One region of the Actinocorallia libanotica genome, then DNA from elsewhere that is predicted to be linked to it. Evidence: riboswitches for the same ligand, from Rfam matches in the RefSeq annotation. Region 1 holds a riboswitch; the other holds the start of a gene.
What was found. A riboswitch is a leader RNA that binds a small molecule or an ion and turns the genes downstream of it on or off. The one in region 1 is predicted to bind glycine.
Positions count from the first base shown of each region.

Region 2: linked by a shared signal. The riboswitch ahead of gcvP (aminomethyl-transferring glycine dehydrogenase) and the one ahead of gcvT (glycine cleavage system aminomethyltransferase GcvT) in region 1 are both predicted to bind glycine.

Region 1 is NZ_BAAAHH010000036.1:61,392-76,685, reverse strand. It holds gene ABD140_RS32185 (FAD-dependent oxidoreductase) at 1-718, opposite strand, end outside; gene ABD140_RS32180 (serine hydroxymethyltransferase) at 939-2,198, opposite strand; gene gcvH (glycine cleavage system protein GcvH) at 2,195-2,581, opposite strand; gene gcvT (glycine cleavage system aminomethyltransferase GcvT) at 2,578-3,684, opposite strand; glycine riboswitch at 3,765-3,847, opposite strand; glycine riboswitch at 3,852-3,951, opposite strand; gene ABD140_RS32165 (TSUP family transporter) at 4,016-4,807, opposite strand; gene ABD140_RS32160 (Asp23/Gls24 family envelope stress response protein) at 5,074-5,598, opposite strand; gene ABD140_RS32155 (DUF6286 domain-containing protein) at 5,598-6,200, opposite strand; gene ABD140_RS32150 (YdeI/OmpD-associated family protein) at 6,262-6,834, opposite strand; gene purU (formyltetrahydrofolate deformylase) at 6,872-7,708, opposite strand; gene ABD140_RS32140 (CE1 family esterase) at 7,815-8,699, shown strand; gene ABD140_RS32135 (amino acid deaminase/aldolase) at 8,757-9,935, shown strand; gene ABD140_RS32130 (DUF3618 domain-containing protein) at 9,963-10,268, opposite strand; gene bcp (thioredoxin-dependent thiol peroxidase) at 10,387-10,854, shown strand; tRNA gene ABD140_RS32120 (tRNA-Leu) at 10,882-10,956, shown strand; gene ABD140_RS32115 (MEDS domain-containing protein) at 11,121-11,975, shown strand; gene ABD140_RS32110 (anti-sigma factor RsbA family regulatory protein) at 11,975-12,895, shown strand; gene ABD140_RS32105 (MEDS domain-containing protein) at 13,041-13,937, shown strand; gene ABD140_RS32100 (anti-sigma factor RsbA family regulatory protein) at 13,934-14,863, shown strand; gene rdgB (RdgB/HAM1 family non-canonical purine NTP pyrophosphatase) at 15,019-15,294, opposite strand, start outside.
Region 2 is NZ_BAAAHH010000028.1:31,481-46,774, reverse strand. It holds gene ABD140_RS28400 (TetR/AcrR family transcriptional regulator) at 7-561, opposite strand; gene ABD140_RS28395 (MFS transporter) at 558-1,946, opposite strand; gene ABD140_RS28390 (SulP family inorganic anion transporter) at 2,032-3,678, shown strand; gene ppk2 (polyphosphate kinase 2) at 3,683-4,477, opposite strand; gene ABD140_RS28380 (hypothetical protein) at 4,621-5,196, shown strand; gene clsA (cardiolipin synthase ClsA) at 5,297-5,902, shown strand; gene ABD140_RS28370 (sugar phosphate nucleotidyltransferase) at 5,899-8,397, shown strand; gene ABD140_RS28365 (FHA domain-containing protein) at 8,668-9,192, shown strand; gene ftsR (transcriptional regulator FtsR) at 9,189-9,857, shown strand; gene ABD140_RS28355 (bifunctional nuclease family protein) at 9,912-10,382, shown strand; gene ABD140_RS28350 (MerR family transcriptional regulator) at 10,635-11,234, shown strand; gene ABD140_RS28345 (flippase-like domain-containing protein) at 11,299-13,707, opposite strand; glycine riboswitch at 13,877-13,972, shown strand; glycine riboswitch at 13,973-14,060, shown strand; gene gcvP (aminomethyl-transferring glycine dehydrogenase) at 14,181-15,294, shown strand, end outside.

The DNA.
Region 1 (15,294 bases):
CCTGGACGCCCGCGCCGATGCGGCGGCCCATCTCAACGCCGTCGCCGGTGGACGTGGGGGCGGCGGACGTCGTCAGCGGCGCCCCGTCCAGTTCGGCGAACAGCTCGGGGGCGTAGCCGAATCCGCCTGTCGCCAGCACCACGGAGGGCGCCCGGAAGACCCGCCCGTCCTCGGTCGTGACGCCGACGACCTGCTCGTCGGCGGCGTCCCCGTCCCGCTCGACGAGCAGTTCCGCGACCCTCACCCCGCAGCGCACGTCCGCCTTCCCGGACTTCACGTGCGGCTCCAGCAGCAGTTCCAGCACCCGCAGGATCTCCGGCCCGCCCGGCAGGTCGGGTGCGTGCACCGTACGGGGCGTGCGGTACTGCTCGTGCCCGTGCACGATCCGCGGGGTGGCCGGGTCGATGGCGTATCCGGCGTCCAGCAGCCACTCCAGGACCGCGGGCTGCTCGGCCAGCGACAGCAGGGTGAGGTCCTCCCGCCCGGTGCCCCGGCTGATGCGCCGGATGTCGGCCCAGTGCGCCGCGACGTCGTCCTCGATGCCCTTCGCCCGCTGCGCCGAGAACCCCGCGGCCGACAGGTGCCCGCCGGAGTAGGGCAGCGCCCCGCCGACCCGCCCGGCCTTCTCCAGCAGGAGCACCTCCGCCCCCGCCTCGGCCGCGGCGATCGTGCACGCCAGCCCTCCGGGACCCGCACCCACCACGATCAGATCCGCCATCACCCCTCCGCACCGCGTTCCTCCAGTGGATACAGTGTTTCCCCAAAGACCTCCCCCGGTCAAGAAACCCCCGCCCCGACACGAGCCCCGGCCCGCAACGCGCAAGGTCTCAACCCGGGACGGCGCGAAGGACCGGCACGGAAAAGCGCGAGGCCCCGGCCGAAGAACGGGCGGGGCCTCGCGGGTGGAGCGGGACGCCGGGCGGGGGCCCGGCGGGGCGTCACAGGTCCGGGTAGAGCGGGTGCCTGTCGGCCAGGGCCTTGACGCGGGCGGACAGGGCCGAGGCGTCGAAGGACGGCTGGAGGGCGAGGGCGATGATGTCGGCCACCTCCTCGAAGTCCTCCTTGGTGAAGCCGCGGGTGGCCAGCGCCGGGGTGCCGATGCGCAGGCCGGAGGTGACCATCGGCGGGCGCGGGTCGTTGGGGACGGCGTTGCGGTTGACCGTGATGCCGATCTCGTGCAGGCGGTCCTCGGCGTCCCGGCCGGTCAGCTCGGAGTCCACCAGGTCGACCAGGACCAGGTGGACCTCGGTGCCGCCGGTCAGCACCTTCACGCCGGCCTTGGCGGCGTCGTCCTGGAGCAGGCGGGCCGCGATGGCCTGCGCGCCCTCCAGGGTGCGCCGCTGGCGGTCCTTGAACTCCTCGGTCGCCGCGACCTTGAGCGCCACGGCCTTGGCCGCGATCACGTGCTCCAGCGGGCCGCCCTGCATGCCGGGGAAGACCGCGGAGTTGATCTTCTTGCCGAGCTCCTCGCGGGCCAGGATCAGGCCGCCGCGCGGCCCGCCCAGCGTCTTGTGCGTGGTGGTCGTGACGACGTCGGCGTACGGCACCGGCGACGGGTGCAGCCCGGCGGCGACCAGCCCGGCGAAGTGCGCCATGTCGACGAACAGCAGCGCGCCCACCGAGTCGGCGATCTCGCGGAACCGCGCGAAGTCCAGCTGCCGCGGGTAGGCCGACCAGCCGGCGACGATCATCTTGGGCCGGTGCTCGGCCGCCAGCGCCGCGACCTCGTCCATGTCGACCCGGCCGTCGGACTCCCGCACGTGGTAGGGCACCACGTTCAGGAACTTGCCGGAGTAGTTGAGCCGCATGCCGTGGGTCAGGTGCCCGCCGTGCGCCAGGTCGAGGCCGAGCACGGTGTCGCCGTGGTCCAGGAGCGCGAAGTACACCGCGGTGTTGGCCTGCGCGCCCGAGTGCGGCTGGACGTTGGCGTGCTCGGCGCCGAAGAGCGCCTTGGCCCGGTCGATCGCCAGCTGCTCGGTGACGTCGACGTACTCGCAGCCGCCGTAGTAGCGCCGGCCGGGGTAGCCCTCGGCGTACTTGTTGGTCAGCACCGAGCCCTGGGCCTCCAGGACCGCCACCGGGGCGAAGTTCTCCGAGGCGATCATCTCCAGGGTGTGCTGCTGGCGCCCCAGCTCGGCGCGGACCGCCTCGTGGACCTCGGGGTCCACCTCGGACAGGTGCTGGAAAAGGGTGCTCATGCTTCCTCGATGATCTTGGAGTAGGCCTCGGCGTCGAGCAGGTCCGGGTTGTCGTCGCCGATCCGGATCCGGTACAGCCAGCCCTCGCCGTACGGGTCGGCGTTGATGGTCCCCGGGTCGTCGACGACCGCCTGGTTGACCGCCACGACCTTGCCGGACAGCGGCGAGTAGATGTCGGAGACCGACTTGGTGGACTCGGCCTCGCCGCACGGCTCGCCCGCGGTCACCTCGTCCTCCTCCGCGGGCAGCGAGACGTACACGATGTCGCCGAGGGCGTCGGCGGCGTAGTCGGTGATGCCGACGGTCACGACGCCGTCCTCACCGTCCAGGCCCGAGACCCATTCGTGCTCCTCGGTGTAGCGGAGCTGCTCAGGAACGCTCACTTGTCTGTTCTCCTGTAGAAGGGCAGGTCGACCACGTCGACCGGTTCGTGCTTTCCGCGGATGTCGACGGCGACCGGCACGGCGCCGGTTCCGACGTAGGCCATGGCGATGGGCTTGCCCAGGGTCGGGGAGGGTGCTCCGCTGGTCACCACGCCGCAGGGCGCGCCGTCCTCGCCGATGACCGCGTACCCCGCCCGCGGCACCCGCCGCCCGCGCGCGACGAGCCCGACGAGCTTGCGGGACGGCCCGTTCTCGGCGACGGCCGCGAGGGCGTCGCGTCCGACGAAGTCCTTCTCCAGCCGCACGATCCGGCCGAGACCAGCATCGTACGGGGTCAGCTCGGCGGTCAGCTCATGCCCGTACAGCGGCATGCCCGCCTCCAGGCGCAGCGTGTCGCGGGCCGACAGCCCGCACGGGGTGATCCCGTCCCCGCCCGCCTCGGTGATCCGCTGCCAGAGCTCCACGGCGTCCCCGGCGTCGACGAACAGCTCGAAGCCGTCCTCACCGGTGTAGCCGGTGCGGCCGATGAAGGCGACGACGCCGCCCACCGTGCCGCTGACCAGGGAGTAGTACTTCAGCCCGGCGAGGTCGACGTCGGTCAGCCGCGCCAGGATCTCCTGCGCCCCGGGCCCCTGGACGGCCAGCAGCGCGTAGTTCTCGGTCTGGTCGTCGACCGTGGCCTCGAAGTCGGCGGCCCGCGCCGTCAGCTCGGCCGCGACCACCCCGGTGTTGGCGGCGTTGGCCACCACCAGGAACCCGTGCCGGCTGAGCCGGTAGACGATCAGGTCGTCCAGCACCCCGCCCCGCTCGTCGACGAGCATCGTGTAGCGCGCCCGGCCCTGTTCCAGCGCCGAGATGTTCCCGGCCAGCGCGTGGTCCAGCGCCTCGCCGGCCTGTGCGCCTGTAACGAAGATCTCACCCATGTGCGAGACGTCGAAGATCCCGGCGGAGGTCCGCACGGCCTGGTGCTCGGCGGTCTCCGACTTGTAGCGCAGGGGCATGAGGTACCCGGCGAAGTCGACGAGATTGCCGCCGAGCTCCTTGTGCAGCTCGTACAGCGGCGTCGTCTTCACGGCGGCGGGTTTTTCAGAGGCAGGGGACACCTGGGTGAGCTCCTTGTGACCGGCACACGGCAGAACGTTTCCCATCGTCCCATCCGTACACCTGCTGAGTGGGCCCTCCCCCTCTGTCTTCTCTGCCTGAGAGCTTCACCCGTACGGGCTTTCACCTTCGGCGGAAGGCTCCGGCGCCTTCTCTTTCCAGAGGCCGCCCACCCCTCGCGGTCCTGGGTGCCTGAGAGGTTCCGGGGAGGAATTGCTCCTTCGGCGGCCCGGACCCGCCGGGCCCGGACGCTCTCCCGCACGGGATCATTCGGCGTCACCCCAACTATAGGGCTCCCCGTCCGCCCCGTCGGCGCCAGGATGCCCTTCGCCCTCAGCCCAGGCCCTGCGCCAGGTAGAGCAGGGAGACGGCGACGGCCAGGCCGCCCAGGAGCAGCCGGAGCGCCTTCTCGGGGAGCCGGGGCTGCAGGAGGGCGCCCAGGTAGCCGCCCGCCAGGCCGCCCAGGCCGCACAGGAGGCCCAGGGTCCACAGGGGCGCGATGTCGCCGGGGGCGATCAGGGACAGGACGGCGTAGGCGGCGGCGCCCACGATCGAGGTGACGAAGGTGGCGGCCAGGGCTGCGGGGGCCACGACCGCGACGGGCAGGCCGCGGCCCACCAGGATCGGGCCGAGCAGGGAGCCGCCGCCGACCCCGTAGATCCCGCCGACGACGCCGACGCCCAGGGCCAGCGCGGTCACCGCGGTACGGGACGGCTCAGGCGCCGGGGGCCGGGGGGACGGGCGCAGCGTCCGCAGGCACAACCACGTGCCCAGGGGGAGCAGGAAGGCGGCGACCAGCAGCCGGAAAACGGTCGGACCCGGCAGGGCGAAGACCCGGATCACCGCGCCGACGACCACGCCGGGCGCGGTCCCGGCCACCAGCAGCCGGGCCAGGGGGCCGGTCAACCGTCCCGTCCGGCGGTACCGGATCAGCGCGCCGGGCCCCGCCACCACGTTGAACAGCAGGTTGGTGGGGGTGACGGCCGGGCTGGGCACGCCCAGCACGCTCAGTTGGACGGGCAGCAGGAACACCGCTCCCGACACGCCCACGGGCGCGGTCACCACCGCGATCAGCAGTCCGGCGCAGAGCCCGAGCAATCCGGTCTGCCAGAATTCCCAAGCCATTAGACCAGGATTGCATAGATAAGTCCGCGCACCGTGGAGACCGGCGGCGCCTCGGTGCGCCGCCGGTCCCGAGCAGAAGGTCTAGCTCTGTTGGCTCAATCCCTCGCGGTCCCCCTTCCCCGACCCGGAGACGGAACATGATGCAGTGGTCACTGCTGATCGATACCCCCTGCGGATGGACGAGGAGTGACTTACTTAGCAACGACTGTACGAAGCGCCGCCCGGTACGGCGCTATCAGAACCGACAAATGCCGGTAGACCTCTCTTTAAGCGATACGCGTCTCGTGGTAGACCAGCCGGAACCGCAGGACCGCGTGCAGGTCGGGCATCTCGATCGCCTCGCGGAAGCGCACCAGCGAGTCCTCGCTGATCCGGGCGAGCAGCAGCCCGAGGTCGGCGCTCTCGTGGCAGAGGATCTGCAGCATCACCCGCGGCCGGGAGCGCGTGCCGGTGAAGCGCACGCGCACGTCGTGCACCCCCGGCAGCCCCAGCACCTCGCGGGTGAGCCCGGCCACCGCCTCGTTCGTCAGCGCCTTCCGGCGCCCGCCCAGCAGGGTGAAGCGGCGTAGCGCCGCCGCCCTGCCCTGGAGCAGCAGCCAGCACGTCCCCAGCACCGCCACCGCGGTCAGCAGGCCCGCCACCGCCGGCCAGAACCAGGGGTTGCGGGCGATGAAGCCGGAGGTGCCCTCGCCCAGCACCGGCCGGTCGCCCAGGAACCTGTTGAGTCCCAGCAGCACCCCGCTCGTCCCGCACAGCGCCAGCCCCGTCAGCGTCAGTCCCCTGCGCGCCATCAGCCCCGCCGACCCAGCCGGACGGCGACCGCGCGGCCGCGCTGCGGTCCGATCTCCTCCAGCCGGGCGAGCACCGCCCGGCGCAGCGGGACGATCGCCTCGGGCGGCGTGCCGCGCCGCGCTCCGGCCCGTACCGTGATCCGCCAGCCGACGCTCACCCGCGCCCGCACCACTCCTGGCGCCCCCAGCGCCGCGTCCTCCAGCGACCGGCGCAGCCCGTCCCTGCTCAGCGCCGCCGAGACCGCGGGGTCGTCGCCCCGGAGCAGCTCCATCCGGTCGTATCCGGGCAGCACCGCCAGCAGCAGGAGGACCATGCCCGCGATCCACAGGAGGTAGGCGGCCAGCTCCACCGCCGGATCGCCCCACAGCAGCGTCCGCAGCTCGGCGTCCAGCCGCTCCGCCCACGCGGGCGGCACGAGATGGTGCCCGTACCGGCGGGCCAGCACCTCCGCCGCGCCGAACCCGCCGCACGCCGCCATCAGGAGGGCGACGGCCGCCTCGGCGCCCGCCCGCTCCTTGCGGAACTCCCTGGCCGCGCGCCTGCGCGCCTCCCGCCGCCGCGCCGAATCCCCGAACAGCTCCGTGACCAGCGTCTCCCCCATAAGGGAACAGTAACCGAGCCACCACGTACGGCGATCTTCCCCGCCCCCCGAGTCGCCGGTTTCAGAGGTGGAGCTTCTCGCCCCTGCCCAGCATCGCGACGAACTTCTCGATCCGGGCGGCACGGGTCTGGGGGCGCTTGGCGTCCTGGATCCGGTACAGGATGGCGTAGCGGTTGCGCCCGTCGAGGCCGGCGAAGAACTCTGCGGCGGCCGGGGCCGCGTCCAGCGCGTCCTGGAGGTCCTCGGGGACCACGGCGTTGCGCGGCGAGGCGTAGGCGCGCTCCCACCGCCCGTCCGCGCGGGCCCGCTCCACCTCGGCCAGCCCCGCCGGGCGCATCCGGCCCGCGGCGGTCAGCTCGGCGACGCGCTCGCGGTTGACCTGGGACCACTTGCTGCGGGGCGTGCGGGGGGTGAAGCGCAGCAGCCAGTACGTCTCGTCCAGGGGCGCCTTCTGACCGTCGATCCAGCCGAAGCACAGTGCCACGTCACGGGCCTCGGGGTAGGTGATGGACGCCACTCCCGAGCCCTTCTTGGCGAACTTGAGCCACAGTCCCGGGGACACCTCGTGCTCGGCCTCCAGCCACTCCTCGAAGGCGGACGAGGACGCGAAGGCGAAGGTCGGCAGATCGCTCATACGCGCGACCCTAACGGCCGCCCGTGACATTTCCGGATCAGCGGAAGACGACGGTCTTCTCGTCGTTGAGCAGGACGCGGTGCTCGGCGTGCCAGCGGACGGCGCGGGCCAGGGCCAGGCACTCCATGTCGCGGCCGACGCGGCGCAGGTCCTCGGGGGTGTGGGTGTGGTCGACCCGGGCCACCTCCTGCTCGATGATCGGGCCCTCGTCCAGGTCGGGGGTGACGTAGTGGGCGGTGGCGCCGATCAGCTTCACGCCGCGCTTGTGCGCCTGGTGGTAGGGCTTGGCGCCCTTGAAGGACGGCAGGAACGAGTGGTGGATGTTGATCACCTTGCCCTGCAGCTTGGCGCACAGGTCGTCGGTGAGGATCTGCATGTAGCGGGCGAGCACCACCAGGTCGGCGTCGTAGTGCTGGACGAGGGTGAGGATCTCGGCCTCCTGCGCGGCCTTGCCCATCGTCATCGGCAGGTGGTGGTAGTCGATGCCGAAGGACTGGGTGAGCGGGCGCAGGTCCGGGTGGTTGGAGACGACCGCGACCACGTCGATGTCCAGCAGGCCCGAGCGCATCCGGAAGAGCAGGTCGTTGAGGCAGTGCCCCTCCTTGGACACCATGATCAGCACCTTCATGCGGGTGGCGGCGTCGCTGAGGTGCCAGTCGAGCGAGAACTCCCGCCCCAGCGGCGCGAACAGCCCCTGGAGCTCCTCCAGGCCCTCCTGGGCGGTGAACTGCACGCGCAGGAAGAACCGCCCGGCGTCCTGGTCGCCGTACTGCTGGCTCTCCAGGATGTTGCACTGCCGGGACGCCAGCAGGCCGGAGACGGCCGCCACGATGCCCGGACGGTCGGGGCACGACAGCGTGAGGATGTAACTCAACTCTCCACCTTCTGCAGGGGACGCCGGGGGCACGATGACTCGCCAGTTTATGCCCTGGTGGGAACGCCGCGTTTGGGGTCGGACGCGGACGCCTACATTCAAGGGCATGCGTCGACTTCTGGCCCTTTTGCTCGCTTTCGTACTGCTCGGTGCGTGCCAGGCCTCCGCGCCCGGGAAGGACGGCGCCCCCGGGCCTTCCGCCACCGGGACGGCGCCCCGCCCGGCCGAGCGGGACGGCGTCCCCACCGCGGCGGGCACCCACAGGCTCAAGCTGGAGGTCGGCACGCCCGGCCACCGCGAGTACCGGCTGCGCGTGCCCCCGGCGCTGCGCTCCTCGGCCGGGCCGCTGCCGCTGGTGCTGGCCGTCCACGGGGGCGCCTCCAACGCCGAGAAGTTCCAGGAGCTCAGCGGCTTCGACGAGGTGGCGGACGAGAAGGGCTTCCTGGTCGCCTATCCCGAGGGCTTCGCCTTCAGCTGGAACGCCGGCCCCTGCTGCGGCCCGGCCAAGCTCGCCCGCGTCGACGACGTCGGCTTCCTGGAGAAGCTGATCGACCGGCTCGTCGAGGCGAAGGTCGCCGATCCGGAGCGGGTGTACGTCTCGGGCTTCTCCAACGGGGGCGGCATGGCCTACCGCATGGCCTGCGAGGGGCCGGGCAGGGTCAGGGCGATCGGGGTGGTCTCGGCCTCCCTGGTCATCGACTGCGATCCCGGCCGCCCGGTCTCGGCGATGATCGTCCACGGGAGGGCCGACCGGTCGGTGCCCTACGAGGGCGGCGGGCGGCGCGACTTCAACGACGACCGGCCCTTCGCCCCGGTCTCCCGCGCGGTCGCCTTCTGGCGCGAGGCGGCCGGGGTCCGGGCCCTGCGCCGGGAGGGCGCCTGCCGGACGGGCGAGGGCAGGGCCGTGGTGCGCTTCTGCCCGCACGGCGGGGGCCACGTCTGGCCCGAGGGGACGGCGGCGCGGCTCTGGGCGTTCTTCTCCTCGGTGTAGCCGGAAAGACAGACGCGAATACTTTTCATGTTTCACTTTTTATGGGAAAGTGGACACATGGATCTCAAGGCGCGTTATGACTTCGCGACCGCGGAGCTCGACCCCCCGTTCGCGATCGTCGACCTGGCGGCCTTCCGCGCCAACGCCGCGGCCCTGGTGCGCCGGGCCGGGGGCAAGCCGATCCGGGTGGCCAGCAAGTCCGTCCGGGTCCGCGCCCTGCTGGAGGAGGTCCTGGCCCTGGACGGCTTCGCCGGGATCATGGCCTTCACCCTGCCCGAGGCCCTCTGGCTGGCCGGGCACCGCACCAGCGACGACATCCTCGTGGCCTACCCCACCGTCGACCGCGCCGCGCTGCGCCGCCTCGTCCGCGACGAGCACGCCGCCCGCACCGTCACCCTCATGGTCGACTGCGCCGAGCACCTGGACCTCATCCCGGCCGACGGGCACCCCGTGCGGGTCTGCCTCGACATGGACGCCGCCTACCCGGTGCTGGGCGGCCGGGTGAAGGTCGGCGCGCGCCGCTCCCCCCTGGCCACCCCCGAGCAGGCCGCCGCCTTCGCCGAGGAGGTCGTCAAGCGGCCGCACCTGCGGCTGGTCGGGCTGATGGGCTACGAGTCGCAGATCGCCGGCGTGGGCGACGCCCCCGCCGGCAGGCCCGCCATGGGCCTGGCCGTCAAGGCGATGCGCGCCCGCTCCCGGGTGGAGCTGGCCCGGCGGCGCGGCGAGGTCGTGCGGGCCGTGCGCGAGGTGGCCGACCTGGAGTTCGTCAACGGCGGCGGCACCGGCAGCCTGGAGTGGACCTCGGCGGAGCGGGCGGTCACCGAGGTCGCCGCCGGGTCCGGCCTGTTCCAGCCGCACCTGTTCGACAACTACAGCATGTTCAAGGCCACGCCCGCCGCGCTGTTCGCGCTGCCCGTCGTGCGGGTGCCCGGCCCGGGCACCGTCACCTGCCTGGGCGGCGGCTACCTCGCCTCGGGCCCGGCCGACGCGCTGCGCCTGCCCCAGCCCTACCTGCCGGCCGGGCTGGGGTACACCGGCACCGAGGGCGCCGGGGAGGTGCAGACGCCGCTCGTCGGGCCGGGCACCGCCGGGCTGGGGGTCGGCGACCGCGTCTGGTTCCGGCACACCAAGGCCGGCGAGCTGTGCGAGCGCTTCGACGCCGTGCACCTGGTCCTCGGCGAGGGCGTCGAGAGCACCGTCCCCACCTACCGGGGCGAGGGGAAGACCTTCCTGTAGGCCTGTAGGCCTACAGGCCCCGGAGGCTCAGCCCCGGCCGCTCCGCCGGGCGCGCAGCACCAGCAGGACGACGCCCGCCAGCACGACACCGCCGACGATGAGCGCGCGCTTGCGCTGCTCCTCGGTGAGCGGCGAGCCCTCGGCGTCGCCGGGCGAGACGATCGCGCCGACCGTCGCGGCCACCTGGTGCAGCTCCTCGCGCACCCGGTCGCCGGTGCGGTGGACGACGTTGCTCGGGCTGACCCGGTCGGCGATCGCGTCGATGTTGCGCGCGAGGGCCTCGAGTTCGCCCTCGATCTCCTGCTCGATCCGGTCCGGATCCCTGTCGGCCATCCCGCGTCCTTCGTCGTAGTTACCGGTGGGCGATCAGTCTTGCAGGTCATCGCCGCCCCCAGGGAGGCGAGTGCCGGTAAGTTTGTCCCTTCCACCACCCGCCGCGAAAGGATGCCAGGTGACAGACCGTCTCGAGCCCGGCGACGAGGCCCCCGACTTCACGCTCACCGACGCCGACGGCGAGCCCTTCACGCTGTCGTCGCTGCGCGGCGCGAAGGTCCTCCTCTACTTCTACCCCGCGGCGATGACCCCCGGGTGCACCAAGGAGTCCGTGGACTTCGAGCAGTCGCTGGCCGAGCTGGAGGCGGCCGGGGTGAAGGTGGTCGGCGTCTCCCCCGACGCCCCCGCCAAGCTCGTGAAGTTCCGCGAGCGCGACAAGCTGACCTTCCCCCTGCTGTCGGACCCCGAGCGCGCGGTGCTGCAGGCGTACGCCGCCTACGGCGAGAAGAAGCTCTACGGGAAGGTCACCGTGGGCGTCATCCGCTCCACCTTCCTCATCGACGAGGAGGGCAGGATCGAGAAGGCCTACTACAACGTGCGGGCGACCGGGCATGTGGCCCGTCTCCGCAAGGAGCTGGGCCTGTAGCCCGCTGGTAAGGTCGTAGCCGCGCACGGGGCCGTAGCCCAATTCGGCAGAGGCCGGCGGTTTAGGTCCGTCGTGTTGTGGGTTCAAATCCCACCGGCCCTACATAAAAGGGACAGCCCACCGGCTGTCCCTTTTTCGTGCCGCGGCATCCGCCCCTCCCCCCTTCCGGCGCGCGCCGAGTCGTTATATGAAAAAAGCGGCGGCCCCACCGGGCTCCGCCGACGTAGATTGGACGGGTCCGCACCCGTCGGGAGGCCCGAGCAGCCATGTACGTCCGGAGATCGGTCAGGGATCTTCTCCCGGGCGACCATGCCTGGCTCCCGTTCTGCTGCCCCGACGAGCAGGGCCACGTCATCGGCTCGTGGATCGCCCAGGGGCTGCGCATCCGCGACAAGGTCGTCTACGTGACCGACGCCGAGCACTGGGAGCTGCCCGGCCTGTACGGCCACGACCTGAGCCCCGCGGTCCGGGCGGGCCTGCTCACCCTGCTCCCGGTCGGCGAGGCCTGCCTGACCGGCGGGATGTTCGACCCGGAGAAGATGCTCCAGACCGTCGCCGACGAGATCGCCAAGGCCGAGGAGCAGGAGTTCCGCGGCATCCGGATCACCGCCGAGACGTCGTGGGCGCTGGACCAGCCGTTCGGCGACACCCGCCTCATGGTCTGCGAGCGCGAGCTCGCCGAGCGCGTCGGGCCGAGCGTGTCGGTCACCGCCATCTGCCAGACCGACGTGCGCCGCTGCTCGCCCGCCCAGTTCGACCTGCTCGCCGAGCAGCACGAGGTGCGGGTGGTGCCCGACCCCGACTTCGACGACCCGGTCCTCAGCATCACCCGCACCTACCGGCCGCCCGGCCTGCGGTTGTGCGGCGAACTCGACGCCGCCCGGCACACCCACTTCGTCGAGGCGCTGAACTCCCTGCCGTCCCAGGAGGAGGCGATCCACCTCGATCTCTCCGAATTGGACTTTCTCAGCCTCAGCGCGCTGCGGACAATGGTCGAATACACGCGGAGGCGCGGATCGCGCGGTGCCGTCGTGCTGCACCGGGTGCCGCCCGAGGTGCGCTCCACGCTGGAGGTGGTCGGGATGCACCGGCTGCCGGGGATCCGACTGGATGAGGACTGATGGCCCTGACCCATGTGGCACTTCCCTACGACGCGGACGAGGATTTCCTGGAAGGCGCCTTCCCCTTCCTGGACGAGGGTCTGGAACGTGACGAGACGGTCCTGGCCGTCACCTGCGAGCACAAGACGGGGCTGCTCCGCGAGAAGTTCGGCGCCCAGGTGCGCTACGTCCCCCCGGCGGCCTTCTACGAGCACCCGGCACGGGTCGTCTCGCGGGTCCTGCACCAGATGGAGACGGCGGCCGAACGCGGGAGGCGGGTGCGGCTGCTGGCCGAGCCCGACTGGAAGGGCCGCGCCGACTGGGAGACCGTGGAGTGGCTGCGGCTGGAGGCCCTGGTCAACGTGGCGCTGGCCCGCACGGACGGCTCCATCATGTGCCCCTACCACGCGTCCCTGCCGCGCCCCGTCCTGGACGGCGCGCGGCACACCCACCCCCTGCTCGCCCGCGACGGCCTCCCCCGGGACAACCCCGCCTACCTGGACCCCGCCGTCTTCAGCGCGATGTGCGACCCGCCGCTGCCGCCCGCACCCGGGCACGCGCTCGAGATGCCGCTGCGCTCGGCGGACCTGCGCGAGCCGCGCGCGCTGATCACGGTGTACGCGCACCGCTACGGGCTGGCCGGGCACCGGCTGCACCAGCTGCTGGTCGCACTCACCGAGGTGGCGACCAACGCGCTCAGCCACGGCGAGCCGCCCGTCCTGCTGCGGGTGTGGGAGGAGCGCGACGCGCTGCTGTGCGAGGTCAGCGACCGCGGGCACTGGTGCCCCTCGGAACGGCACGGGCCGGGCTGGCTGCCGCCCGGGACCGCCGGCTCCCCCCGGCTGGGGCTGTGGGCGGTGCGCATGCTGTGCGGCCGGGTCCAGGTCAGAACCGGAGTGGAAGGGACACGGATACGCCTGCACACGCCTTTCCGCGCATGAAATGCATGTGCAGCTGCATTAGCCATGATATTTCTCCTCCACATGCCGAGAGTTCCCGCCACGCGACGCCGCCCGGCGTACGCTTGACGGAGCAAGAAAAGGAACACCTTCCCCGCACGCGACGACGCACAGGTCAGGACGGAGCATGGTCAGCTGGTTCACGCAGCGCGCGGTCGGTGATCTCCGGCCCGGCGATCACGCGTGGCTGGCGTACTCCCATCCCGACGAACAGCGGCGCGTGCTCGGTGACTTCGTCTACGCGGGCCTCGAGGCGGGCGAGAAGGTGATCTGCGTCGCCGACACCACGGCGCGCGACCTGCCCGGGCTGCTGTCGCTGCACCACATCGACGCCACGCCCTTCGCCGAACTCGGCCACCTGACGGTGATCCCCTGGCGGGAGGCCTGCGTCCACGACGGGCACGGCCGCCCCGACGCGCTCTCCCGCACCCTGGAGCAGGAGATCTCCCGGGCCCTCGACCAGCGGTTCCGCCGCGTCCGCATCACCGCGGACATGACCTGGGCGGCGGGCGTCCCCGGAGGTGACAGCTTCATGCTCGACTGCGACTGCGAGGTCGAGGTCCTGGTGGGACCCAGCACCCTGACCACCGCCATCTGCCAGGTGGACCGGCGCCGCTGCGCACCCGAGGCGCTCTCCGCCCTCCAGAACCACCACGAGGTACTCGTCGAAGTGAACCCCGAATACGACGACGGCGTGCTGCGCATGACCCGTACGTACGCCCCCTACGGCCTGCGCCTCGAGGGCGAGATCGACGGGGCGCGCCACCACGCCCTCACCCGCACCCTCGCCTCGGTGAGCGACCCGCGCGACCGGGCCGCCCAGCGGATCCACCTCGAACTGGCGAACCTGCGGTTCATGGACCTGGTCTCGCTGAACCTCCTGGGCTCCCACGCCCGGCGCCTCACCCGGGGCCACGGCCTCGTTCTGGACAACCCCTCACCCGAACTGGAGAGCGTGATCGAGATGGTGGGCTTCCATCGGCTTCCGGGCATCGTCAAGGGCCTGGGTTGGAGGCGCTCATGAGCACCGCGCTGCTGCACCAGGCCCTGCTGCACGGCGGCACCGAGGAGTTCCTCGACGCGGCGGTGCCCTTCCTGCACGAGGGCCTGGCCGCCCGGGACCGCATCCTCGCCGTGGTCCCGCACGACCGCCAGGAGGCGCTGCGGGACGTCCTGGGCCGGGACCGCAAGGAGATCGAGTTCCACGACGCGACCGCCTTCTACCGGCACCCGGTCCGCACCATCGCCGCCTACAACGACGTCCTGCGCCAGGCCGGCCCCCGCCGGGTGCGCGCGCTGGCCGAGCTGGACTGGAGCGGCCCCGCCCAGGCGTGGGAGCAGCGCGAGTGGGGCCGGTACGAGTCGCTGGTGAACGCGGTGTTCGGGCCCTCGAACGCGCAGGTCATCTGCTCCTACGACCGCACGCTGGCCCCGCCCCCGGTCGTCGAGGAGGCACGCCGCACCCATCCCGACCTCTTCGAGGGCGGCCACTACCCGGCCTACAACGACCGGTACGTGCGGCCGGAGCGCTACGGCGCCGACTGCGACCGGCTTCCGCTGCCCGAGGTGCCCGCCGAGGCCGAGCGCCTCGCCCTCACCTCGCTGGACCTGGCGCCGCTGCGCGCGTTCCTGGCCGAGCGGGGACGGCGGATGGGGCTGCCCGACGACAAGGCGGGCTCCCTGTCCATGGCGGTCACCGAGATCGCCACCAACGCGGTGCTCCACGGCACCCCGCCGATCGAGTTCCGCATCTGGTGCCAGGGCCGCGTCCTGCACTGCGAGGTCGCCGACGTCGGCCTGTGGCGCCCCGACGGCCTGGCCGGCTTCCTGCCGCCCGAGTCCGCCATCGCCGGCGGCTTCGGCCTGTGGAGCGCCCGCATGCTCGTCGACCTCCTGGAGATCCGCGCCGGCCACCACGGCACCCGCGTCCAGCTCCGCATGGTCTGCTGACCCCGCCCCGGCCGCACCGGGCCCGCCGGGCCTTCGGCACGGGCTCGACCCCGGACACGCCGGACGCGGACGGCCCACCCGGGCCTTCGGCACGGGCTCGTGCCCGGCTCCGTGGCGCGCTGAACGGAGCGCGGACGGCCGCGGCGGTGCTCAGATCAGGGGTCGGTGAGGGTGGTGAGGTAGGCGGCGAGGGCGCGGAAGGCGCGGCCTCGGTGGCTGATCTCGGACTTCTCACGGGGAGTGAGTTCGGCGGTGGTGCGGCCCGAGCCGGCGACCTCGAAGACGGGGTCGTAGCCGAAGCCTCCGGTGCCGCGCGGGGCGGTGATGATGCGGCCGTCCATGCGGCCCTCCACCACGTGCTCGCGGCCGTCGGGGTGGGCGATGGCGGCCGCGCAGACGAAGTGGGCGCCGCGCTCGGGCTCGGCGACGTC
Region 2 (15,294 bases), on a different contig from region 1:
CGCGGGTCATCCGTCCCCGTTGTCCGAGCCGTCGATGAGGCGCTGGACGCCGGGCGCGTACAGCGCCGCGATCCGCGCCACGTCGGCGGCGGCCGCCGCGCCGTGGCGGTGGATGACGAGCACGGTGCTCAGACCCAGGACCTGGGCGACGGCGAGCTCGGCGCGCAGCCGGGCGTCCGCGCCCTCCAGCAGCGCGGCCAGCCGTGCGGTGACCTGCTCGCGGAAGCGCTCGGCCAGCAGGGCGCGCTCGTCGCCGGCCCCGATCCCGAAGATGACGCGCAGCAGCGGCGGCGGCGCCCCGGCCCGCCGGGCGAGGAGCACGGTCTCCACCAGGTGGCGGCCGAGCCGCTCCCCCGGCGCCGACAGCAGCAGCTCGACGTCGGGGCCGAAGTCGGCGACCGCGTCGAAGAGCTGCTCCTTGCCGCCGAAGTGCTTGACGATCAGTGCCGCGCTCACCCCCGCCTCCGCCGCGATGCCGCGCAGGGTGACCGCCGCGTAGGGCCGCAGCGCGAAGGCGCGGCGCGCCGCCAGGAGGATGGCGGCCCGGCCGGAGTCGGTCATGCCGGCGCGGCGGCCGGTTCGGGCGCGCGGCGCGGCACGGCCAGCGCGGTGGCCAGGGCCGCCAGCGACACGGCCGCGGCGATGAGGAAGACCAGCAGGTAGGCCTCGAGCGTCGGCCGCCCGCCCGCGGTGTGGTGGGCCAGGACGGCGGCGGCCACCGCGCTGGAGGCGGCCTGCCCGATCGAGCGCATCAGCACGTTCTGCCCGTTGGCGGCGGCGGTCTCGCCGATCGGCACCGCCCGCATGATCAGCACGGGGAGGGCGGCGTAGGCCAGGCCCGCGCCCATGGCGACGACGGTGGCTCCCAAGATGATGGTCCAGAGTTCGTGGCTGGTGAAGAAGCGGACCACATAGCCTACCGCCAGCAGCCCCGACGCGAGGGCGATCGTCCTCGACGGCCCCCACCGCACCGAGATCCGCGCCGAGACCGGGGACAGCAGCGCCAGGCACAGGCCGCCGGGCAGCAGGCACAGGCCGGTCGCCATGATCGACAGCTCGAGCCCGTAGCCGGTGCTGGCCGGCTCCCGGACGAGCTGCGCGGTGGAGAGCGTGTTGACGTAGAAGGCGAAGCCGACGAACAGCGCGGCCAGGTGCGCCGAGAGCGCGGCGGGGCGGACGGCCGAGCGCAGGTCCACCAGGGGCTCGGGCGTCCGCAGCTCGTGGCGGACCCAGGCGACCGCGGCGACCAGGCCGCAGGCGGCCAGCGCGAGGGTGGCCGGCGCGGTGTACCCCCACGTCCCGCCCTTGCTGATGACCAGCAGCAGGCACAGGAGGAAGAAGGTGAGTCCGGCCGACCCCGTCACGTCGAACCTGCCGGGCGAGCGCACCGGCGACTCGGGAACGATCCAGCGCACGAGGGCGAGCGCCAGCAGGCCGACCGCCGCGCTCACCCAGAACATCACCTGCCAGCCGGCGTACTCCATGACGAACGCGGCGGCCGGCAGGCCCATCGCGGCGCCGATGCCGATGGTCGAGCTGATCAGCCCCGCCGCGGCCGGCACCCGTTCGGGGGGCAGCTCGTCGCGCAGGATGCTGATGCCCAGCGGCATGACCGCCAGGCCCATGCCCTGCAGGGCGCGCCCGGCGATCATCGCCGGGAGCCAGGTGGAGACCGCGCACAGCAGCGAACCGGCGGCCACCGCGGCCAGCGACCACATCAGGAAGCGGCGCTTGCCGTACATGTCCCCGGCCCGGCCCAGCAGGGGCGTGCAGATCGCGCCGGTCAGCAGCGTCACCGTCACCGTCCAGCCGGCGTCCTCCAGCGAGGACCCGGTCAGCCCGGGGAGCATCGGCAGCAAGGGAAGGATGATCGTCTGCATCAGTGCCACGACGATGCCGCAGGAGGCGAGGACGGCGGTGACGAGGGAGGGTGCACGTCTGTTCACCCTGCCCAGGGTAAACGTTTGTTCACCACCGGGGCGCGGCGGGGGACGGGGACGTGCCGCAGGCGCGGGCTGGCATCATCGACGGATGTCGCGATGGTGGCGGGGTTACCGGAAAGAGTGGATACGCGGCGACGTGCTGGGCGGGCTCACGGTGACCGCCTACTTGGTGCCGCAGGTCATGGCCTACGCCGCGGTCGCCGGGCTGCCCCCGGTCGCCGGGCTGTGGGCCATGCTGCCCGCCCTCGTCGCCTACGCGCTGCTCGGCTCCTCCGAACGGCTGTCGGTCGGGCCCGAGGCGACGACCGCGCTGATGACCGCCGTGGTCGTCGGGCCGCTCTCCGGCGGCGACCCCGCCCGGCACGCCGGGCTCGCCGCCGCCCTGGCGGCGCTGGTCGGCCTGTTCGCGCTCCTGGCCCGGCTGCTGCGCCTGGGCGCCGTCGCCGACCTGCTCTCGCACCCCATCCTCGTCGGCTACCTCGCCGGGGTGGCGGTGCTGATGATCGTCGGCCAGCTGGAGCGCACCACCGGGGTGCCGGTCGAGGGGACGGGAGTGATCGCCGAGGCCGCCTCCTTCCTGCGGGGGATCGGCCAGTGGCGGCCCGGCACGCTGCTCCTGGCCGTCGCCTGCCTGCTGTTCCTGCTCGTCCTGGGCCGGTGGCGGCCGGCCTGGCCGGGCCCGCTGCTGGTGGTGCTGCTGGCCACCGCCGCCGTCGCGGCCTTCGGCCTCGACCGCTACGGCCTGGAGGTCGTGGGGGACATCCCCGAGGGGCTGCCGCTGCCCGCCCTGCCGGAGTTCGCCGACCTGGAGGTGCTGGTCCCGGCGGCGCTGGGCATCCTCGTCGTCGGCTTCACCGACATGACGCTCACCGCCCGCGCGTTCGAGCGCCCCGGCGGCCCCCGCGCCGACGGCAACGCCGAACTGCTCGCGCTGGGCGCGGCCAACCTCGGCACCGGCCTCTTCCAGGGCTTCCCGGTCAGCAGCAGCGGCAGCCGCACCGCGCTGGCCGCCGCGGCGGGCGCGCGCACCCAGCTGTTCTCGCTGGTGACGCTCGGCTGCGTCCTGGCCGTCCTGCTCGTCCTCAACCCGCTGCTGGCGCTCTTCCCCGCCGCGGCGCTGGGCGCGCTGGTGGTCTACGCGGCGCTGCGCCTGGTGGACCTGGAGGGGTTCCGCAGGCTCCTGTCCTTCCGCCGCACCGAGTTCCTGCTGGCGCTCTCGGCGACGTTCGGCGTCCTGCTGCTGGACGTCCTGTACGGCATCCTCATCGCGGTCGGGCTGTCGGTGCTGAACATGATGGCGCGCGTCGCCCGCCCGCACGACGCCGTCCAGGGGCACGTGCCGGGGCTGGAGGGGATGCACGACATCGAGGACTACCCCGACGCCCGGGTCGTCCCCGGGCTGGTCGTCTACAGGTACGACTCCCCGCTGTTCTTCGCCAACGCCGAGGACTTCCGCCGCCGCGCCCTGGCCGCGGCCGACGCGCACGCCGAGGGGCTGCGCTGGTTCGTGCTCAACGCCGAGGCGATCGTCGAGGCGGACAGCACCGCGCTGGCCGTGCTGGAGGAGGTGCGCGCGGAGCTGACCCGCCGCGGCGTCACGTTCGCGCTCGCGCGCGTCAAGCAGGACCTGCGGAACGACCTGCGCCGGTTCGGGCTGCTGGAGGTCCTGGACGAGGACCTCATCTTCCCCACCCTGCCCACGGCCCTCCAGGCCTTCGCGGAGCGGACGTCCTGAGCGCTCAGCGGAGCTCGGCGGCGAGGTCGGGCACCAGGTGGGAGGCGTGCCGGGGCGGGCGCGCGTAGCCGGTGGACGGCGGCCGCTCGGGCAGCCGGAGCCGCGGGGAGTCCACCTCGCGGTAGGGGATCGTCGACAGCAGGTGGCCGATCATGTTGACGCGGGCGCGCCGCTTGTCGTCGGCGTCGACCTCGTACCAGGGGGCCTCGGGGAGGTCGGTGTGCGCCATCATCCGGTCCTTGGCCCGCGAGTAGTCCTCCCAGCGGGTGAGGGACTCCAGGTCCATGGGCGAGAGCTTCCAGCGCCGCATGGGATCGGCGAGCCGGGCCCGGAACCGGCGCTCCTGCTCGGCGTCGCCCACCGAGAACCAGTACTTGCGCAGGAGCACGCCGTCCTCGACCAGGAGCCGCTCGAAGACCGGGCACTGGTGAAGGAAGCGCTCGTACTCCTCCGGGGTGCAGAAGCCCATCACGTGCTCGACCCCCGCCCGGTTGTACCAGCTGCGGTCGAACAGGACGATCTCCCCGGCGGCCGGCAGCTCGGCGACGTAGCGCTGGAAGTACCACTGGGTGCGCTCGCGCTCGGTGGGCTTGGGCAGCGCCGCGATCCGCGCCGTCCGGGGGTTGAGGTACTCGGTGACGCGCTTGATGGCCCCGCCCTTGCCCGCGGCGTCCCGGCCCTCGAACACCACGACCAGCCGCTGCCCCTCGGCCTTCACCCATTCCTGCAGCTTCACCAGCTCGGCCTGGAGGTCCAGGATCGCCCGCTCGTACACCTCGCGTGTCAGTTTCTTCGCCATCCGATCATTATGGGTGACTCCGGAGCCTCGCGAGAATTTACCGTTTAGTGTGTTTCGATAATCTTTATCCTGCTTTTACTGGAATCTTTTGGGGGCTATTGGGGGGCAATTGCTAGCCTTTTGGACAAAGGGAGGGGGGATCGATGAAGTCCTTGCGGCTGGCGGTGAGCCTGCTGCTGTGCACGGGCTCCGTCCTGGTGCTCCTGATGAGCGTGCACGGATTGATCGTTTTTCCGCAGGCGCTCTTCGGGCGCCCCGGCGGCGGGGTCGGCCTGTCGCGCATGTCGCCGGGGGACGTGGCCGCGGTCGCCCTCCTGTACCCGCTGATGTCCGTGGCGGGGCTGGGCAACGCCGCGCTCCTCGGCTGGAGCGGGGTCCGCGGCGCGGCCGCCGCGGACGACCCCCGGCGCTGGCGGAGGCGGCAGGGGCCGGGACTGGTCGGCCTGCTGACCACCGGCCTGGCGTCGCTGGCCGCGGCCGTCGCGGCGCCGCCCCAGAGCGGCGTGATCGTCGGCCTCCCCGTGTCCGTGGAGCTCGTCTCCTACGGCTACCTGCTGTGCGCCAGCCTGCTGGGCCTGCTGACCATGGGCGTCCTGGTGCTGGACGGCCGCGGCCGGCCGGACCGGGGCGCGGCGGCCGCGACCGGCCGGACGGCCCCCGCGGCGGCGGTGTGGCGAAAGGGCCGCCGAAACCAGCGGGATCTGTCCGGAAAAATGTGAGCTGCGCCATAGCGGAGCGTTACTTTCCGGTGGAGCGATCCACCGAGGGAGTTGAGATCTCCTGGCAGGTAAGGTCAACCCCCAGGAGGTGGAAGCCGCTTTGGCAGAGACGAAGGACCGGATCTGGACGGTGCCGAACGCCCTGAGCCTCGCGAGGCTCCTGGGGGTGCCGCTCTTCTTCTGGCTGGTCCTCGCTGGCCACGACGGCTGGGCGATCGGCCTGCTGATGCTGGCGGGCCTGTCGGACTGGGCGGACGGCAAGCTCGCCCGGATGCTGGACCAGACCAGCCGGCTCGGCACGCTGCTCGACCCCGCGGCGGACCGCCTCTACATCCTGGCCACCCTGGTGGGGCTGACCGCCCGCGAGATCGTCCCCTGGTGGCTCACCGCCCTGCTCGTCGGCAGGGAGGTCTACATGGCGGGCCTGCTGGGCCTGCTGAAGCGATATGGCTGGAACGGCCTGCCCGTGCACTTCGTGGGCAAGGCCGCCACGATGAACCTCCTCTATGCCTTCCCGCTGCTGCTGTGGGGTTCCCACGACGGCGGCGTCGCCACCGCCGCCCGCGTCGTCGGGTGGGCGTTCGCCCTGTGGGGCGCGGCCCTGTACTGGTGGGCCGCGGTCCTCTACACCGTTCAGGCACGACAACTCATCCGAGCCCTGCCCCCCGGGGGCGCCGAGAACGAGGGAGTCGCATCCGCGCCATGAAGGCCGTCGTGATGGCAGGAGGCGAGGGGACGCGACTGCGTCCCATGACCGCCAACCAGCCCAAGCCTCTGCTGCCCGTCATCAACCGCCCGATCATGGAGCACGTGCTCCGCCTTTTGAAGAGGCACGGCTTCACCGAGACCGTCGTCACCGTCCAGTTCCTCGCCTCGCTGATCCGCAACTACTTCGGCGACGGCGAAGAGCTGGGCATGAGTCTGCAGTACGCCACCGAGGAGGTGCCCCTGGGCACCGCCGGAAGCGTCAAGAACGCCGAGGACGCCCTGCGCGACGACCGCTTCCTGGTCATCTCCGGCGACGCCCTGACCGACCTGGACCTGACCGACATGGTGCGCTTCCACAAGGAGAACGGCGCGCTGGTCACCATCGGGCTCAAGCGGGTGCCCAACCCGCTGGAGTTCGGCATCATCATCGTCGACGAGCAGGGCCGCATCCAGCGCTTCCTGGAGAAGCCCACCTGGGGCCAGGTGTTCTCCGACACCGTCAACACCGGCATCTACGTCATGGAGCCCGAGGTCCTGGAGCGCGTCGCCCCCGGCGAGAGCGTCGACTGGTCCTCCGACGTCTTCCCCGCCCTGCTGGCCGAGGGCGCCCCGCTGTACGGGTACGTCGCCGACTGCTACTGGGAGGACGTCGGCACCCACGAGAGCTACCTCAAGGCCCAGGCCGACATGCTCTCGGGCAGGGTCGACCTGGAGATCGACGGCTTCGAGCTGTCCCCGGGCGTGTGGGTCGCCGAGGGCGCCGAGGTCGACTCCTCCGCCGTCCTCAAGGGCCCCCTGTACGTCGGCGACTACGCCAAGGTCGAGGCGGGCGCGGAGCTGCGCGAGTACACCGTCCTGGGCAGCAACGTGGTCGTCAAGGAGGGCGCCTTCCTGCACCGCGCCGTGGTCCACGACAACGTCTACGTCGGCCCCTCCACGCACCTCCGCGGCTGCGTGGTGGGCAAGAACACCGACGTCATGGCCGGCGCCAGGATCGAGGAGAACGCGGTCGTCGGCGACGAGTGCGTCATCGAGGCCGAGGCCTACGTCTCCAACGGGGTGAAGGTCTACCCCTTCAAGACCATCGAGGCCGGGGCCGTGGTCAACACCTCGGTGATCTGGGAGTCGCGCGGCCAGCGCAACCTCTTCGGCCCCCGCGGCGTCTCCGGGCTGATCAACGTGGAGATCACCCCGGAGCTGGTGGTCCGGCTGACCAGCGCGTACGCCACCACGCTGAAGAAGGGCGCCACGGTCGTCACCGCCCGCGACGCCTCCCGCGCCGCGCGCACCCTCAAGCGCGCGGCCATCGCCGCCCTCACCGCCAGCGCCATCAACGTCGAGGACCTGGAGGCGTGCGCGCTGCCGCTCGCCAGGTTCGAGACCGCCCGCGAGGACTGCGCGGGCGGCATCGTGATCCGCACCACGCCCGGCGACCCGCAGGGCGTGGACATCCTCTTCCTCGACGACACCGGCGCCGACCTCTCCCAGGCGGCCCAGCGCAAGCTCGAGCGGGTCTTCGGCCGCCAGGAGTACCGCAGGGCCTTCCCGGGGGAGATCGCCGAGCTGAGCTACCCCCAGCGGACCGTGGAGTCCTACAGCCGCGACCTGCTGGCCCGGATGGACATGTCCGGCATCCGGGAGGCCGAGCTCAAGATCGTCGCGGACTGCGCCGGCGGCGTCACCTCCAACGTGCTGCCCTGGCTGCTGGGCCGGGTCGGGGTGGAGGTGCTCACCCGCAACAACCGGCTCGACGAGGTCAACCCCACCGAGACCCCGGCCGAGCGCTCCCGCGACCTGGCACTGCTGGGAGAGCTGGTCTCCTCCTCCAGGGCCGCGTTCGGCGTGCGGTTCGACCCGGTGGGGGAGCGGATCTCGCTGGTCGACGAGAACGGCGAGCGCATCTCCGACGACCGCGCGCTGCTGGTCCTGCTCGACCTGGTCGCCGCCGAGCTGCGCGGGGGCACGGTGGCGCTGCCGGTCACCACCACCCGGGTCGCCGAGGAGGTCTGCCGCGGGCACGGGGTGCGGGTGATGTGGACCTCCACGTCCCAGGACGTGCTGACCAGGGCGGCGGCCGACCCTGAAGTGGTCTTCGCCGGGGACGGGCGCGGCGGGTTCATCTTCCCCGAGTTCAGCCACACCGTGGACGGCGTCGCGGCGTTCGTCCGGCTGATCGGGCTGGTGGCGCGCACCCGCCTGACCCTCTCCCAGATCGAGGAGCGCATCCCGCAGGCCCATCTGCTCAAGCGGTCGGTGCCGACCCCGTGGGCGGCCAAGGGCAGCGTCATGCGGCACGTGGTGGAGGCGGCCGCCGACCGCACCGTCGACACCACCGACGGGGTGCGGGTGGTGGAGAAGGACGGGCGCTGGGCGCTGGTCCTGCCGGATCCGGCCGACGCGGTGACCCACCTGTGGGCCGAGGGGCCCGACCACGACGCCGCCGCGGCGCTCCTGGAGGAGTGGGCGGCGGTCGTGGAGGCGGCGGGGGCCTGAGGCGGTCCCCACCTCAGGGTGACATCGGGGTGTCCGAAATGCCCCGATGTCACCCCCGGTTCCGGCGATTCGGTCATGATGAATCGATCTTCCGCGCACGGGTGGTGCCGTCAGCGCGGTACGGTCTTCCTGACAGCCTTTCCGGCGGGCCCGTTCCGCGCGGCGGCATAGACCGCCGGACATACGGCCGGTAGCGTTGTCCAGACCGGAGTCAAGTAGAGCGGAGGCGTGTCCCGGGGGCGCGCCGATGGTAGGAGGCCGAGCCGATCGATGCCGAGCGTCTACTGCACGCAGTGCGGTCACGCCAATCCCGATGGCGCCCGCTTCTGCTCCAATTGCGGCACTCCGCTGGTCCGCAACGCCCAGCCGGTTCCGGAGACCCCCGGTGAGTCAACCTCGACCATCTCGATCAGCGGACTGACCGACGGGCTGGAGATCCCCGAGTCCTCCGAGGAGGCCTCCGACCAGCTGAGCGTGGAGACGCTGCCCCCGGGCACCGCCCTGCTGGTGGTGCGGCGCGGCCCCAACGCCGGCAGCCGGTTCCTGCTCGACAAGGACCGCACCTCGGCCGGGCGCCACCCCGAGAGCGACATCTTCCTCGACGACGTCACCGTCTCGCGGCGGCACGCCGAGTTCGCCCGGCACGGGACGGGCTTCACCGTCCGGGACGTGGGCAGCCTGAACGGCACCTACGTCAACCGGGAGCGGATCGACCACGCGGCGCTCAACGGCGGCGACGAGGTGCAGATCGGCAAGTTCCGCGTCGTGTTCCTCACCAACCCCCAGCACGGGTGAGCGCGCAAGCCGCCCGGGCGTACATGACCATCGGGGACGTCCTGGCCACCCTGCAGGGCGAGTTCCCCGACATCACCCACTCCAAGATCCGCTTCCTGGAGGCCGAAGGCCTCATCGAGCCCGAGCGCACCCCCTCGGGCTACCGGAAGTTCACCTCCGTGGACGTGGAGCGGCTGCGCTACATCCTGGCCGCCCAGCGCGACAGGTACCTGCCGCTGCGGGTGATCAAGGAGCAGCTCGACAGCCGGCCGCCGCGCACCCTGGTCGCCGCCGACGCCGGCTCCCCGCCCGCCGCCGAGGTGGCGCTGACCCGGCGCCAGCTGCTGGACGGCGCCGGGATCTCCGAGGACCGGCTGGAGGAGCTGGAGGCCTACGGGCTGGTGCGCCGCGCCGGCGCGCACTACGACTCCGACGCCCTGACCGTGGCCAGGACCGCGGTCCGGCTGGCCGGATACGGTTTCGAGGCGCGGCACCTGCGGGCGATCAAGGCGGCGGCCGAGCGGGAGCTGGCCCTGATCGAGCAGACCATCGCGCCCTTGCTCAAGCGCCGCGCGCCGGGGGCGCACGAGGCGGCGGGCAGGACCGCCCGCGAGCTGAGCGGGCTCACCCTGGCGCTGCACACCGCCCTGGTCTCGGCGGGTCTCAAGGACAGCTTGGGTGGTTAGCCGCCTCAAGGTGTAGTTTGGGTCTTGAGGACCGTCGCGAGGCGAGGAGCCGCTGTGAAGCAGATGGAGGTCGTCGGCGTCAGGGTCGAGATGCCCTCCAACCAGCCGATCGTCCTGCTGAAGGAACTCGAGGGCGATCGTTACCTGCCCATCTGGATCGGCGCGGTGGAGGCGACCGCCATCGCCTATGCCCAGCAGGGCATGCTGCCGGCCCGGCCGCTCACCCATGACCTGTTCAAGGAGGTCATCGAGGCGCTGGGGGCCTCCCTGCACACGGTGAACATCACCGCGCTGCGCGAGGGGATCTTCTTCGCCGACCTGGTGTTCTCCAACGGCGCCGAGGTCAGCGCACGGCCGTCGGACTCGATAGCGCTGGCGCTGCGCACCGGTTCGAGTATTTTCGTCAGCGAGGAGGTCCTGGACGAGGCCGGGGTGGCGATCCCGGACGAACAGGAAGACGAAGTGGAGAAATTCCGCGAGTTCCTCGACACGGTCTCTCCCGAGGACTTCGAACGGGACGCCTGACCTGCGGGTTCGGCCGATCCCACCGGGTCCCGTCCGTTTCCGCCCCCGCAGCGCGGGGGTAGGGGTGGAGGGGGAGCTGACAAGTGAGCCGTTTGCGCATGTGAAGCCGGATACATCCGCTCTGCGACGCGCCGACGGTGAACGTTGACCCTGCCCTGACCGGCACCTACCGTGCTGGTGGAGCACTCGTGGGGAAATTCCGGCAAACCCCCTTGCCGGAGACCTGGGAGCTGACAGAAGCCGGAGGTCCGCGTGGCGGTGAGCAGCGGCGAGGACAAGGTGGACCGTGAGCGCCGGCTCGCCTCTCGGCAGGCCGGCGAGCAAGGCCTGCTTTTCGACAACGCGGTGGCCATGCCGAACCCGAACGCCGGCTACCGCGGCCCCACGGCGTGCGCGGCGGCCGGGATCACCTACCGCCAGCTCGACTACTGGGCCCGCACCGGGCTGGTCGAGCCGAGCATCCGCCCGGCGCACGGCTCGGGCAGCCAGCGCCTGTACGGGTTCCGCGACATCCTGGTGCTGAAGGTCGTCAAGCGGCTGCTGGACGCCGGTGTCTCGCTCCAGCAGATCCGCACCGCGGTCACCCACCTGCGCGACAGGGGAGTGGAGCACCTGGCCACCATCACCCTGATGAGCGACGGCGTCAGCGTCTACGAGTGCACCAGCGCCGACGAGGTCGTCGACCTGCTCCAGGGCGGCCAGGGCGTCTTCGGCATAGCCCTGGGCCGGGTCTGGCAGGAGGTCGAGGGCAGTCTGGCGAACCTCCCCGCGGAGAACGCCGACCCCTACCTTGAGCCCAGGACGGGCCGGGACGAGCTGTCCGCCCGCCGCCGCGCCCGCAAGACCGGCTGAACGGCCCGGGGAGAGCCGCCCTCTCCGCGGACCGCACGGACCTTCTGAGCGTTCCGGGAGGGCCTCAGAGGGCGTCGCGCCGCTGGAGGTAGGTGAAGGCGGCCCAGCCCGGCAGCACCGGCAGCCAGAACGTCAGCAGCCGGAACAGCAGCACCGCGGAGGTCGCCGTCCCCGCCGGCAGCCCCGCCACCGTCAGGCCCAGCGTCAGCGTCGTCTCGACCGCGCCGAGGCCGCCCGGGGTGGGGGCGGCCGATCCCAGCGCGTTGCCGGTGAGGAAGACCACCGCGACGGCCGTCCAGCCCAGCGAGCCGCCGAACGCCCGGATGGAGAAGTCCAGGCACAAGACGAACGACACCGTCAGCAGCAGGGTGCCGCCGAGGCCGGTGGCGACCTTGCGGGGGTCCTGGACCACGTCCAGCAGCCGGGGGACCACTCCGGCGAACAGCTGCCGCACCCGGCCGACCACCAGCCGCCGCAGGGGCCCGATCGCCGCCGCGACCACCGCCACGGTCGCGACCGCCAGCAGCCCCAGCACCACGGTGCGGGACGGGGTGAAGTCGGTGCCCACCCCGCCCGAGCCGGTGAGGAAGCCCAGGACGAGCAGCAGCAGGATGTGCACGCCCAGGCCGACCAGCTGGGAGGCGCCCACGCTGGCCACGGCGGGCCCGGGGCGCACGCCCATCCGCTGCAGGTACCGGGTGTTGATGGCCACGCCGGTGACCGCCGCGGGCGCGACGAGCTTGACGAACGAGGCGGCGAGCTGGGCCAGGATGGTGCGGCCCAGCGGGATGTGCTCGGGCACGAACCCGATGACCATCATCGCCGCCGCCACGAAGGACAGGGCGGCCGCCACCGCCGCCAGCCCCGCCCAGCGCCAGTCGGACTGCGTCACCAGCTCGCCCAGGTCCACGTTGCTCAGCTGGGAGAGCAGGAAGTAGACGCCCACCGTCCCGGCGACGATGCTGATGATGGTGCGCGGCCGGAAGCGCTCGAGCCGGACCGGCGCGACCTCGGTCTCCGGGGTGAACTTGAGGATCTCCTCGCGCAGGGCGCTCAGCAGGTGCTTGTCGCGGCGCAGCGCGGTGCGGGTGTCGCGGGAGAGGGCGACCTTCTGCAGCAGCGGGACGACCGCGCCCAGCGCGCCGGGCCCGATGACCGCGGCGGCCTCCTTCACCGCGCGCGCCGCGCCGCCCCGCAGCGCCAGCGTGGTGAGCAGCTGGGCGTGGTCCAGGCGCAGCAGCAGGTCGCCCGCGGCGGTCTCGCCCCGCCCGAACCCCACCAGCCAGGGCTCGCCCTCACAGATCACGATCGCGGTGTCGTCGAGGCTGCGGTGGGCGATCCGGTGGTGGTGCAGCACCTCCAGCTGCCGCCACAGGTCCATGGCGAGCCCGTCGGTGAGCTCCTCGTCGGGCAGGTCGGCCAGCGGCACTCCCGCCAGGTGCTCGTAGGCCAGCAGCGCGGCCTCGGTGCCGACCTCGGAGGTGGCCAGCAGCCGCGGGGTGCGGGCACCCGCGGTGGACGCGGCGTAGGAGGCCAGCGACTCCTGTTCCAGGGAGCGGCGCAGCGAGCGCACGGCGCGGCGCGGCTGGTTGGCCCGCAGCCGCAGCCCGCGCCAGATCCGGTAGAACAGGCCGGCCGCCTGCTGGTCGCGGTCCAGGAGGGTGACGTCCAGCCGCCGCTCGGGCAGCTCCACCAGGTAGCTGCGGTGGTCCAGGGTGCCGTCGTCGGTGCGCACGATGCGGGTCGGCCGCATCCCGAACCGGCGCAGCACGCCGGCCACCGCGCTGCCCGGGGGCCGCGGGTTGGGGGTGCCCAGGCCGTAGAGCGTCAGATAGCCCACGAGGCGGCCGATGAGGTAGGTGGCGACCAGGCCCAGGGCGGTGGAGCGGCCCGCCACCAGGGAGGCCAGGGCGGCCAGGGCGATGGTGCCCCACATGACCGCCTGCCAGCGGGGCCGCCCCCCCAGGCGCACCGCGGTGATGTAGGCGATCACGGGGGTGAGGTCGGACTGCAGCGAGACGGTGTCGGAGCCCGCGGGCCCCAGCACGCCGGTGAGCTCGCTGGGCCCGTTGGCGGCGACCCAGGCCTCCACCGCGTAGTCCACGCCCAGGCCGGCGATCGCGGCGAACAGCCCGAACATCACCCGCATGCCGTCCCGGCGCGCGATGCGGTCCAGGGCGAACACCACCGGCACGGCCAGCACGCCGAAGCTGGAGGTGAGCCCGGCCAGGCTCAGCAGGAAGTGCGGCGCCTGCTCGGTGCCGCGGCTGATGTCGGTCTCCAGGCCGGTGGTCGTCTGGGTGGCCAGGGAGGTCAGCAGCAGGAGCAGTCCCAGCCCGGCCAGGCACGCCAGCGCCCGTACCAGGGTGGCGGGGTTGCGGATCCGGTTCGGGAGGGAGGGCTCCTCCACCACCACCGCCCCGGACGAGGACGGCATCGGCTCCAGGGCAGCGCCGCCCTGAGTGCTCGTCACGCTTACACCGTCCTCCCGGTTCCGGTCGTCCCCAAAGATTAGCCCCACCATGACACCGTGTGATCAAGCATCCGGCGGTTGTTCCGTGCGTGGCGGAACAACCCGATCTTTCCCTGTCGGGCCCGTCCGCGGGAGGCCGATGGCCCACCGGATAGACTGATCGTGCTGTCGACCCCGTGCGGGAGAGACTCCGCGCAAGCCGGCGTGGAGCGCCGAAGGAGCAACCTCCCCGGAACCTCTCAGGCAAAAGGACCGTGTGGGCGAGGCGCCTCTGGAAAGCGGGCCACAGGGCCCCACCGAAGGTGCAAGCCCACCGGGTGAAGCTCTCAGGTCCCCATGACAGAGGGGGAGGAACGAACGACCGCAGCGAAGCGAGGATCGTTCGTTCCTCTGCGGGGGTCCGGGGGTCGCCCCCGGTGGAACGGGGTCTCACGACCCCTCCTCAACCCTTTCGTGTTCCAGGAGGCTCGTCCATGACCGCGCAGTTCGACTTCTCCGACCGGCATATCGGGCCGTCCGCCGACGACCAGGCCAGGATGCTCGCCGCCGTCGGCTTCGCCGATCTCGACGCACTGAGCGAGGCCGCGGTGCCCGCCGCGATCCGCACCGGCCGCCCGCTGGACCTGCCGCCCGCGCTGAGCGAGACCGCCGCGCTGGCGCGGCTGCGCGAGCTGGCCTCCCGCAACACCGTGCTCACCTCGCTGATCGGCCTGGGCTACCACGGCACGATCACCCCGGGCGTGATCCTGCGCAACGTGCTGGAGAACCCGGGCTGGTACACCGCCTACACGCCCTACCAGCCGGAGATCTCCCAGGGCCGGCTCGAGGCGCTGCTGAACTTCCAGACGGTGGTCTCGGACCTGACCGGGATCCCCGTGGCCAACGCCTCCATGCTGGACGAGGGCACGGCGGCCGCCGAGGCGATGGCGCTGGCGCTGCGGGCCACCCGCCGCAAGGAGCCCGGCGTGTTCGTGGTGGACGCCGACGCGCTGCCCCAGACGGTCGAGGTCGTGCGGGCGCGGGCGCTGCCGCTGGGCATCCCGGTGGTCGTGGCCGACCTGGACGCGGGCCTCCCCGAGGGAGACGTCTTCGGCGTGCTGGCCCAGTACCCCGGCGCGTCCGGCAGGGTCCGCGACCTGCGTCCGGTGGCCGAGGCGGCGCACGCCCGCGACGCGCAGTTCGTCGTGGCCGCCGACCTGCTGGCGCTGACCCTGCTGACCCCGCCCGGCGAGATCGGGGCCGACATCGTGGTGGGCTCGGCCCAGCGGTTCGGCGTGCCCTACGGCTTCGGCGGCCCGCACGCCGGCTACATGGCCGTCCGGGAGGGCCTGGAGCGCCAGCTCCCCGGCCGCCTGGTGGGGGTGTCGGTCGACGCCGACGGGAACCAGGCGTACCGGCTGGCGCTGCAGACCCGCGAACAGCACATCCGGCGGGAGAAGGCGACCTCCAACATCTGCACGGCGCAGGTGCTGCTGGCCGTCATGGCCTCGATGTACGCCGTCTACCACGGCCCCGAGGGGCTGACGGAGATCGCGCGCCGCGCGCACCGGATGGCCGCGACGTTCGCCGCCTCCATCGAGGCCCAGG